DNA from 2 places in the Marinomonas phycocola genome. Region 1 is predicted to be linked to the other one. Evidence: predicted binding sites of a transcription regulator. Region 1 holds the regulator's gene; the other holds the start of a gene.
The links. Region 1 encodes LexA, which represses DNA repair genes until DNA is damaged. Its sites were predicted from a motif close to TACTGTNTANNTANACAGTA; they were not measured.

Region 1 (4,453 bases):
CGCTTTGATGGTTATACGCGTGTTCTTACTCCTGTAGGCAAAAAAGTGGAAGACAATCTTCTTCCAGACATCGAGCCTGGTGAAATACTTGAATTGGTTGAATTATTACCCGAGCAACATTTTACCAAGCCTACAGCACGCTTTAGTGAAGCAAGTTTGGTTAAAGAGCTTGAGAAGAGAGGCATTGGTCGCCCATCTACTTATGCTTCGATTATTTCAACCATCCAAGACCGAGGCTACGCTCGTGTAGAAAACAGGCGTTTCTATGCTGAAAAAATGGGCGACATTGTAACAGACCGTCTGGTTAGCAATTTCCAAACGCTTATGAATTTCAGCTTTACAGCGCAAATGGAAGAACAATTGGATGATATTGCAGAAGGTAGAGAAGACTGGATTCAAGCATTAAACACCTTCTATGCAAGCTTTAGTGAGACATTGAAAAAAGCGGAAAATCCAGAGACGGGGATGGCGTTGAATGAACCGACACCGACCAATATAGAATGTCCAACATGCAGCCGGCCAATGCAAATTCGTACGGCAAGTACAGGGGTTTTCTTATCGTGCTCGGGTTACGTGCTACCGCCGAAAGAGCGCTGTAAAGCAACCATCAATCTGACAAGGGGTGAAGAAGCCGTTGCTTTGTACGATGAAGAAGCGGAATCAAAAGCGTTAATAGCGAAGCGTCGATGCCCCATATGTACCGCATCCATGGACAGCTATTTGATTGACGAGCAAAGAAAACTGCATGTGTGTGGTAACAACCCTACTTGTAGTGGTTATGAAATTGAGCATGGTGCGTTTAAGATTAAAGGTTACGATGGTCCTGTACTTGAATGCGATAAATGCGGATCTGAAATGCAGCTTAAGAATGGGCGCTTTGGTAAATACTTTGGTTGTACTAACGAAGAATGCAAAAACACGCGTAAGTTATTGAAAAGCGGTGAAGCGGCTCCGCCAAAAATGGATCCAGTGCCAATGCCGGATCTGATTTGTTTAAAAGTAGAAGATCATTATGTTCTACGTGATGGCGCGACTGGGTTATTCTTAGCGGCAAGTCAATTTCCTAAAAAACGTGAAACAAGAGCGCCTTTAGTGGTTGAGTTGCTTCCGTATATGGAGCAAATTGATCCTAAATACCATTTCTTTATCGATGCGCCAGTGGCTGATTCAGAAGGACGCCCTACGGTAATTCGCTACAGTCGTAAAACGAAAGAGCAGTACGTTATGACAGAAGAAAATGGCAAGCCGACTGGCTGGAAGGCGTACTATGTTGGTAATAAATGGGTGATTGAAGAAGGAAAAAAATCTAAATGAGTAATCCGAGTGGGGCGAGCGTAACCAATAAAAAACTGGATGTTGCGCGTCGCTTCCTAAAGTTGTTATCTAGCTCGGATGAATCTTGGATGGAAAAAGCGTATGAAGATTCTGCACTATTTCATCTGAAGAGCGGATTAAACGGCTTGCTTCAAGAGGTGTGTGCGAACTATTCATTGCAGCACGACTTGGATATTTCCCGCCTTTTGGAGCAGGCAAATCAAAAAGGCATTTCAATTCCTGTATTACAGGAGCTGAATGCTTTATCATCTGACCCATCAAGTTGGCTTTCCCAATTAGAGAAAGCGTATGTTACGGCTTATGAGTGCTACTCAAGACCTCAGGGCGTTGTGATGAGCAACGTGATTGTGAGTAGCAGTAGCTCAGAAAATTCGATAGCATTCTATTTACAATCTATCTCGGAGTTAGCTCTTCGATATAGAGAAGAGTCCACAGAGTATTAAGAATGAATGAAGCTTATTTAGAAATTGTTGAATTAGATAATGGTGATATTGTGTTGCGCCCAGTCAATGCAGATAAAAATGAAAACTCTGAGCCGTTAGCTGTATTAACGATTTCTGATGATACAAAAGCGTTTTTGCAAAATCGTTATTTTGATTTAGCAAAGTGTATGTTCCATGCGGGTATAGACTTTGTTTACTCAGAAGACTTTAACGACATGCCAGAAGACGACTTTATTGAAGACTTTGAAACAGTAGTTGATACGCCAAAAACACTGCATTAATGTATCAGAGTGGATTTGATTCAATAGTTGAACGCCATCTTCATAAAAGAGCCCCTATAAAAAGAATATATTTCAATTTATAAAGGCTCTTTTATTTTCGATAAAGCGTTAGGAGCATTAGAGGGATTGCCTGATAACACCAACTGATATGCCCTCAATAGCAAATTCAGTGGTTTCTAAGTCGACTGTAATGTCATTAAACTCACTGTTTTCTGCAATTAGATGAATGATTTTACCATCTTGTTGAAAACGTTTTACGGTTACTTCGTTATCGATTCGAGCGACAACAACCTGACCATTTTTCACCGAATTGGTTTTATGAACGGCAATTAAATCACCGTCAAAAATCCCTATGTCTTTCATACTCATTCCAGTGACAGAGAGGAAATAATCTGCTTTTGGATAGAACATTTCAGGTGGAATCTGAACATAAGACGAGACGTTTTCCTGCGCTAATATGGGAAAACCAGCGGCTACTTTTCCTATGATGGGCAAACCAATGTCCACAGGAAGTTCATCGGATAGTTCTTCAACTATTTTTAATCCTCTGGAGGCACCTGGTAAGATCTCTATAGCACCTTTTTTCGATAATGCTTTAAGATGCTCCTCAGCGGCATTAGGGGATTTAAATCCCAAGTGTTTTGCAATTTCGGCCCGAGTGGGGGGAAAACCTGTTTCAGCAATGAATTCGCGTATCATGTCCATTACTTCGGATTGTCTTTTTGTTAATTTAATCATAAGGCATCTGGTTGTTTGTACAGTTACTGTTATTATATACAGCTTTTAAAGATGTTCTCAATTAAATAATGCTTTCAGATGAATTAAAGACAAAAATACATAGTGCTTATAGAGCGTCTTTGGCTGCAAAAAGCCATAAGCCACGTTTAGGGCAAAAACAGATGATTGCCACAATTGCTCGTACAATTGGCAATATTAAGCAAGACTCTGAAGGTGTCCGTTTGGGAGAGAAGCACGTTGCCGTTGTAGAGGCGGGCACTGGCACAGGTAAAACTCTGTCCTACTGCCTATCGGTTATTCCCATCGCAAAAGAACGTGGCAAAAAACTGGTAATCTCCACCGCCACCGTCGCTCTGCAAGAGCAAATTTTGCACAAAGAGCTTCCAGATCTTTTGAAACATACAGATTATCATTTTGCTTATACTCTTGCGAAGGGGAGAGGGCGTTATCTGTGTCTTAATCAATTGGAAGGCTTTTTAGATTCCGAAACTCAGGTTATGGAAGACATGTTTGCGAGTTTATTTGAACAACATCGACAGGCTGGTGATGTGAATGCCGCTCTATATCAAGAAATGGACAATGCTATTAAGTCTGGCGATTGGGATGGGGATAAAGACAACTGGAAGGGCATTTTACGAGAAGATGATTGGCGCAGAGTGACGACGGATCATCAGCAATGCACCAATCGTAATTGTGCTAATTTTTCCGCTTGTCCGTTTTATAAAGCAAGAGCTGAAATCGAGACAGCAGACGTGATTGTTGCTAATCACGATTTAGTTCTGGCGGATTTGTCTTTAGGGGGAGGTGCTATTTTAACGAACCCGAGTGACACGGTTTATGTTTTTGATGAAGGACATCACCTACCTGATAAAGCCATTAGTCACTTTCGTCATGAAATGCGGTTACAACAAAGCATTCAATGGCTGAGGCAGCTAGAAAAAAATCTAGTTTCTCTTAAGCAAGAATTGACGGATGACATCAGTCTTACAGGGCAATTGTTGTTAAAAATACCTCAGCAAGTTCAAACATTGGTAAATTTTATCCAGTATGCACAGCAAGGTCTTGCGCCTTTTATTGCTGATAAAAACCTAGACAGTGATAACAATGTTCACCGATTCGAATTTGGTGTGATCCCCGACGGACTGAGGCAATTGGCCTACAGCTTACAAACCGGTTTTCAAAAGCTCTTTGGCAGTATTGAAAGCATTCAAGATGAGTGCAAAAAAGCGAAGCAGAATGAAGGTATGGGCCTGACTCAAGAGGTGGCAGATACATGGATGCCTATTTTGGGGGTTGTGCTATCACGCCTAGAGCAGTCAAAAGCGCTATGGCAATTGTATTCTACTTTAGACGATTTGAATTACCCGCCTAATGCTCGTTGGCTTACCTTGTCTGGTAGTGGCATGGAACAAGACATAGAGCTTGGTGGTTCCCCTATTTTAGCTGCACACACATTGCGTCAGCAATTATGGGATAAGTGTTACGCCGCTGTTGTGACCTCGGCAACATTAACTGCATTAAATAATTTTTCTCGTTTTAATATGAGAAGCGGTGTTCCGCATGAAAGTGAATATTTAAGAGTAATCAGTCCATTTGATTTTCAAAATAAAGGCCAACTTATCATTCCCAAAATGGATTGTGAGCCAACACAGGTAG
Region 2 (4,453 bases), on a different contig from region 1:
TTTGCGCCATTTTTATTTTAAATAGGCTGCTTTGTATTCTTGTTGTGAACTCAAGCCTTGAAAAGTTGATATCTATGTTAAAAAAAGAACGTGTGCTTGAATGTATTAAATGGTGTCTTGATGAACGTATGGAAATGGCTAGAAAAGCGGCTTTGCAGGCGTATGAACAAGCTACAAGTCAAGAAACCATTGCAGAAAATAAGTACGATACGTTTGGATTAGAAGCCTCTTACTTAGCGCATGGGCAGTCTCAACGTGTTATTGAGTGTGAAAATGACGTCTCTGTATTCTCCAAGGAAATGGCTGTGTATAAAGAAAATCACTCTCTAATTCGTGTTGGAAGTTTAGTTGCGTTACTGAATCAAGATGATGAGACGATTCATTTCTTTATCAGTCCTGTTGCTGGTGGAACGAACCTTGTTTGTGATGGCGTGTCTATAATGCTGCTTTCAATGACGTCTCCTATGGGGAATAGTCTTTTAGGGAAAGAAGAGGGCGACGAGATCGAACTGAATGCGATTCATACTCACAAAATGTATGAGATTGAGTATTGCTTATGAATATTGAGATAATGTTTGTTTTTTTACCGTATTTGGGGCAATCATTTGACACTGTTATTGTGTAGAAGCGAATACAAATTCATCAACAAACGTCTAAATTCATAAAGGACATTGATTTTTTCCTTCGTCCTCTAGAGTGAACTCGCTTGTTCGCTTATAATGCGGGACTTTTAAAATTTGCACAGCCTAAAAGTGACAGCATCAAATCGATTTTACTGTTTAAATGTCCTCAGTAACCTGTAAAAATCGAATTTTTAGGCATTAATAAACGCTTTTACTGAGCCAGTAACAGGATATAAATATTATGCGCAGCCATTATTGCGGCGAATTAAATGCTACAAACGTTTCTCAAGAAGTCACTTTATGTGGCTGGGTTCACCGTAGGCGTGATCATGGGGGCGTTATTTTTCTTGATGTTCGTGATCGTGAAGGTATTACACAGGTTGTTTTCGATCCTGACCGTGCAGAAAGCTTTGCTCTAGCAGACAGTGTTCGTAATGAATATGTTGTTAAATTGACGGGGAAAGTGCGTGCTCGCCCTGAAGGTACCGTTAATCCGAACATGTCTACTGGTGAAATTGAGATTTTAGGGCTTGAGTTAGACGTTCTAAACGCATCCGTTACGCCTCCTTTTCAGTTGGATGAACATCAATCTGTTGGTGAAGATGTTCGCTTGAAAAATCGCTTTATCGATTTGCGTCGTCCTGAAGTTCAACAAAAATTACGTTTCCGCTCAAAGGTAACATCAGTATTGCGTCGTTATCTTGACGATAATGGCTTCTTAGATATTGAAACGCCTATTTTAACGAGAGCAACACCTGAAGGTGCGCGTGATTACTTGGTGCCAAGTCGTACTCAGCAAGGCAATTTCTTTGCGTTACCTCAATCGCCGCAGTTATTTAAGCAGCTGTTGATGGTTTCGGGTTTTGATCGTTATTATCAAATTGCAAAATGTTTCCGTGATGAGGATTTACGTGCAGATCGTCAACCAGAATTTACACAGGTTGATATTGAAGCGTCATTCATGACAGAAGAAGAAATAATGCAGATGGCGGAATCTATGATTACTGGCATGTTCAAAGAGCTCATGGGTGTTGATTTGGGTACCTTCCCTCGTATGCCTTATTCTGAAGCAATGGAAGCATACGGTTCAGATAAGCCAGATTTACGTATCCCATTAACGATTGTTACTGTTTCTGATTTGATGACAGATGTTGATTTTAAAGTATTCTCTGGCCCTGCTAAAGATGAAAAAGGCCGTGTTGCTGCATTAAAAGTGCCGGGTGGAAATGCGCTAACCCGTAAACAAATTGATGAATATACTAAGTTTGTTGGTATTTATGGTGCGAAAGGTCTGGCTTATATCAAGGTAAACGATAAGTCTAATCTAGAGGAGGGCTTGCAGTCTCCAATTGTTAAGTTTTTACCGATCGAAGTGCGTCAGCAATTGCTTGATCGACTTGACGCACAAGATGGCGATTTGATTTTCTTCGGTGCAGATTCTGCAAAAGTAGTGAATGAAGCGTTAGGCGCTCTACGTTGTAAAATCGGTGAAGATCTTGATTTATATACAGCGAAATGGGCTCCTCTTTGGGTTGTTGATTTTCCAATGTTTGAAGAGACGTCTGATGGTGGCATTACTGCAATTCACCACCCATTCACAGCGCCATCTTGTTCCGCAGAAGAACTTAAGGCGAATCCACTAACGGCGCTATCTCAAGCATACGATATGGTTTTAAATGGTACGGAGTTAGGTGGTGGTTCAATTCGTATTCATAAAGGCGATATGCAGGAGGTAGTATTTGAGCTGTTGAACATTTCATCTGAAGAGCAAGAAGAGAAGTTTGGCTTCCTATTGGATGCTCTGAAATATGGTGCTCCAACTCACGGTGGCTTGGCATTTGGCTTAGATCGTCTTGTGATGTTAATGACAGACTCTCAATCTATTCGTGAGGTCATTGCGTTCCCTAAAACACAAAGTGCAACGTGTTTGTTAACTCAAGCGCCTGGTGATGTAAGTGAAAAGCAACTAAAAGAGTTGAGTATTCGCGTTCGTAAGCCTGTTGTTGAATAAAATTGATGTTGTTAGATGAAATGTTATTAATATTATTTTATTTGCATTAATTGTAAAGAAATCATAAAAAAGGTCGCTTACTGCGGCCTTTTTTAATTATGATTAATGATTAAGTGAAATACTGTTAAAATATACAGTTTTTAGATTGGAAGGTGGTAGTGTGTCGACGCGTATTTTGGCCATCGACCCTGGCTCAAGAATAACGGGCTTTGGTGTCATTGATGTGGATGATAGAAGTAAAATAAAATACGTAACAAGTGGTTGTATAAGGCTTCCTGATGAAGCGCTTTCTATAAGGTTAAAGAATATTTATCTCAACGTGCAAACACTTTTCGCTGAGTATCAGCCGAATGAATTTGCAATAGAAGAAGTCTTTTTGGCAAAGAATGCGAACTCTGCATTAAAGCTTGGTCAGGCTCGTGGCGCGGCGATTGTTGCTGCGGCCTTAAATGAGCTTTTTGTATATGAATACTCAGCTAAGCGTATAAAGCAATCTGTTGTTGGTAATGGCGCAGCGGAAAAGAGGCAGGTTCAGCAAATGGTTCAACTTCTGTTGTCATTAGATAGTCCTCCTCAAGTCGATGCAGCAGATGCTCTTGCTATTGCATTGTGTCATGCTCATACAAGAACGGCCGCTGGGTTAGAATATGGTGTTGGTAAACGTGCTGCGAGAAGTTCAGGGAAACGCTGGACTGAATCAGATGTAAGGAAAATGAAGTGATTGGTCGTTTAGTTGGAAAATTAATAGAGAAAATGCCACCGGATTTGATGCTTGATGTTGGTGGTGTTGGGTATGAATTAAGTGCTTCCATGACGACCTTCTATGAGTTGCCAGCGATTGGTGAAAATGTGGTGTTGTTTACTCATTATCAAGTCAAAGAAGATGCGCACTCTTTATACGCCTTTATCGATAGAGAAGAGAGAGCGCTCTTTCGCATTTTGATTAAAGTAAATGGTATTGGGCCCAAAATGGCTCTGGCTATTTTATCTAGTATGTCTTCCAATGAATTGGTAAGGTTCGTGCAAGAATCTGATGTGACGGCTTTGACGGGCATTCCCGGTGTGGGCAAAAAGACAGCCGAACGCTTAATCGTGGAATTAAGAGATAAGCTTGGTAAAGCGGCTAAGCGTGATTTGTTTTCTACGCCTGAAGTGTTGAAACAAGTTCAAACTGATCCAAGGCAAGAAGCCGAGTCTGCTTTAATTGCATTAGGCTATAAGCCTCAGGAAGCATCTAAAGCAATTGCTTTAATACCCGTTTCAAATGCAACCAGTGAAGAAGTAATTAAGGCAGCATTGAAAAATATGTTTAAAAAGGCGAATTAATGATTGAGTCAGATCGCATTGTATCGAGTGAGTTAAAGGGCGGTGAATTTCACCATGATCGTGCTATTCGTCCTCAAATGTTATCTGAATATGTGGGTCAGTCTGCAGTTCGTGAGCAAATGGAGATTTTTATACAGGCAGCAAAGCAGAGGAATGAGGCATTGGATCATTCTCTTATTTTTGGGCCTCCTGGTCTTGGTAAAACGACGTTAGCTAATATTATTGCCAATGAAATGGGAGTGGAGATTAAAACCACGTCAGGGCCTGTTCTCGAAAGGGCGGGGGATTTAGCTGCTTTACTTACTAATTTAGGTGAAGGAGATGTGCTTTTTATTGATGAGATTCATCGATTAAACCCTGCAATAGAAGAAGTGTTGTACCCAGCAATGGAAGACTACCAATTAGATATTATGATAGGGGAAGGGCCAGCGGCTAGATCTATTAAAATCGAAATCCCACCTTTTACATTAATTGGCGCAACAACAAGAGCGGG

Region 2: the regulator LexA is predicted to act here: its motif matches at 2,754-2,773, upstream of ruvC (crossover junction endodeoxyribonuclease RuvC).

What each region holds. Positions count from the first base shown of each region.
Region 1 is NZ_JBLIXL010000013.1:69,675-74,127, forward strand. It holds gene topA (type I DNA topoisomerase) at 1-1,314, shown strand, start outside; gene ACMUMJ_RS10945 (DUF6586 family protein) at 1,311-1,778, shown strand; gene ACMUMJ_RS10950 (hypothetical protein) at 1,781-2,059, shown strand; gene lexA (transcriptional repressor LexA) at 2,177-2,797, opposite strand; gene dinG (ATP-dependent DNA helicase DinG) at 2,866-4,453, shown strand, end outside.
Region 2 is NZ_JBLIXL010000010.1:49,174-53,626, reverse strand. It holds gene ACMUMJ_RS09440 (GreA/GreB family elongation factor) at 75-560, shown strand; gene aspS (aspartate--tRNA ligase) at 865-2,634, shown strand; gene ruvC (crossover junction endodeoxyribonuclease RuvC) at 2,795-3,355, shown strand; gene ruvA (Holliday junction branch migration protein RuvA) at 3,352-3,960, shown strand; gene ruvB (Holliday junction branch migration DNA helicase RuvB) at 3,960-4,453, shown strand, end outside.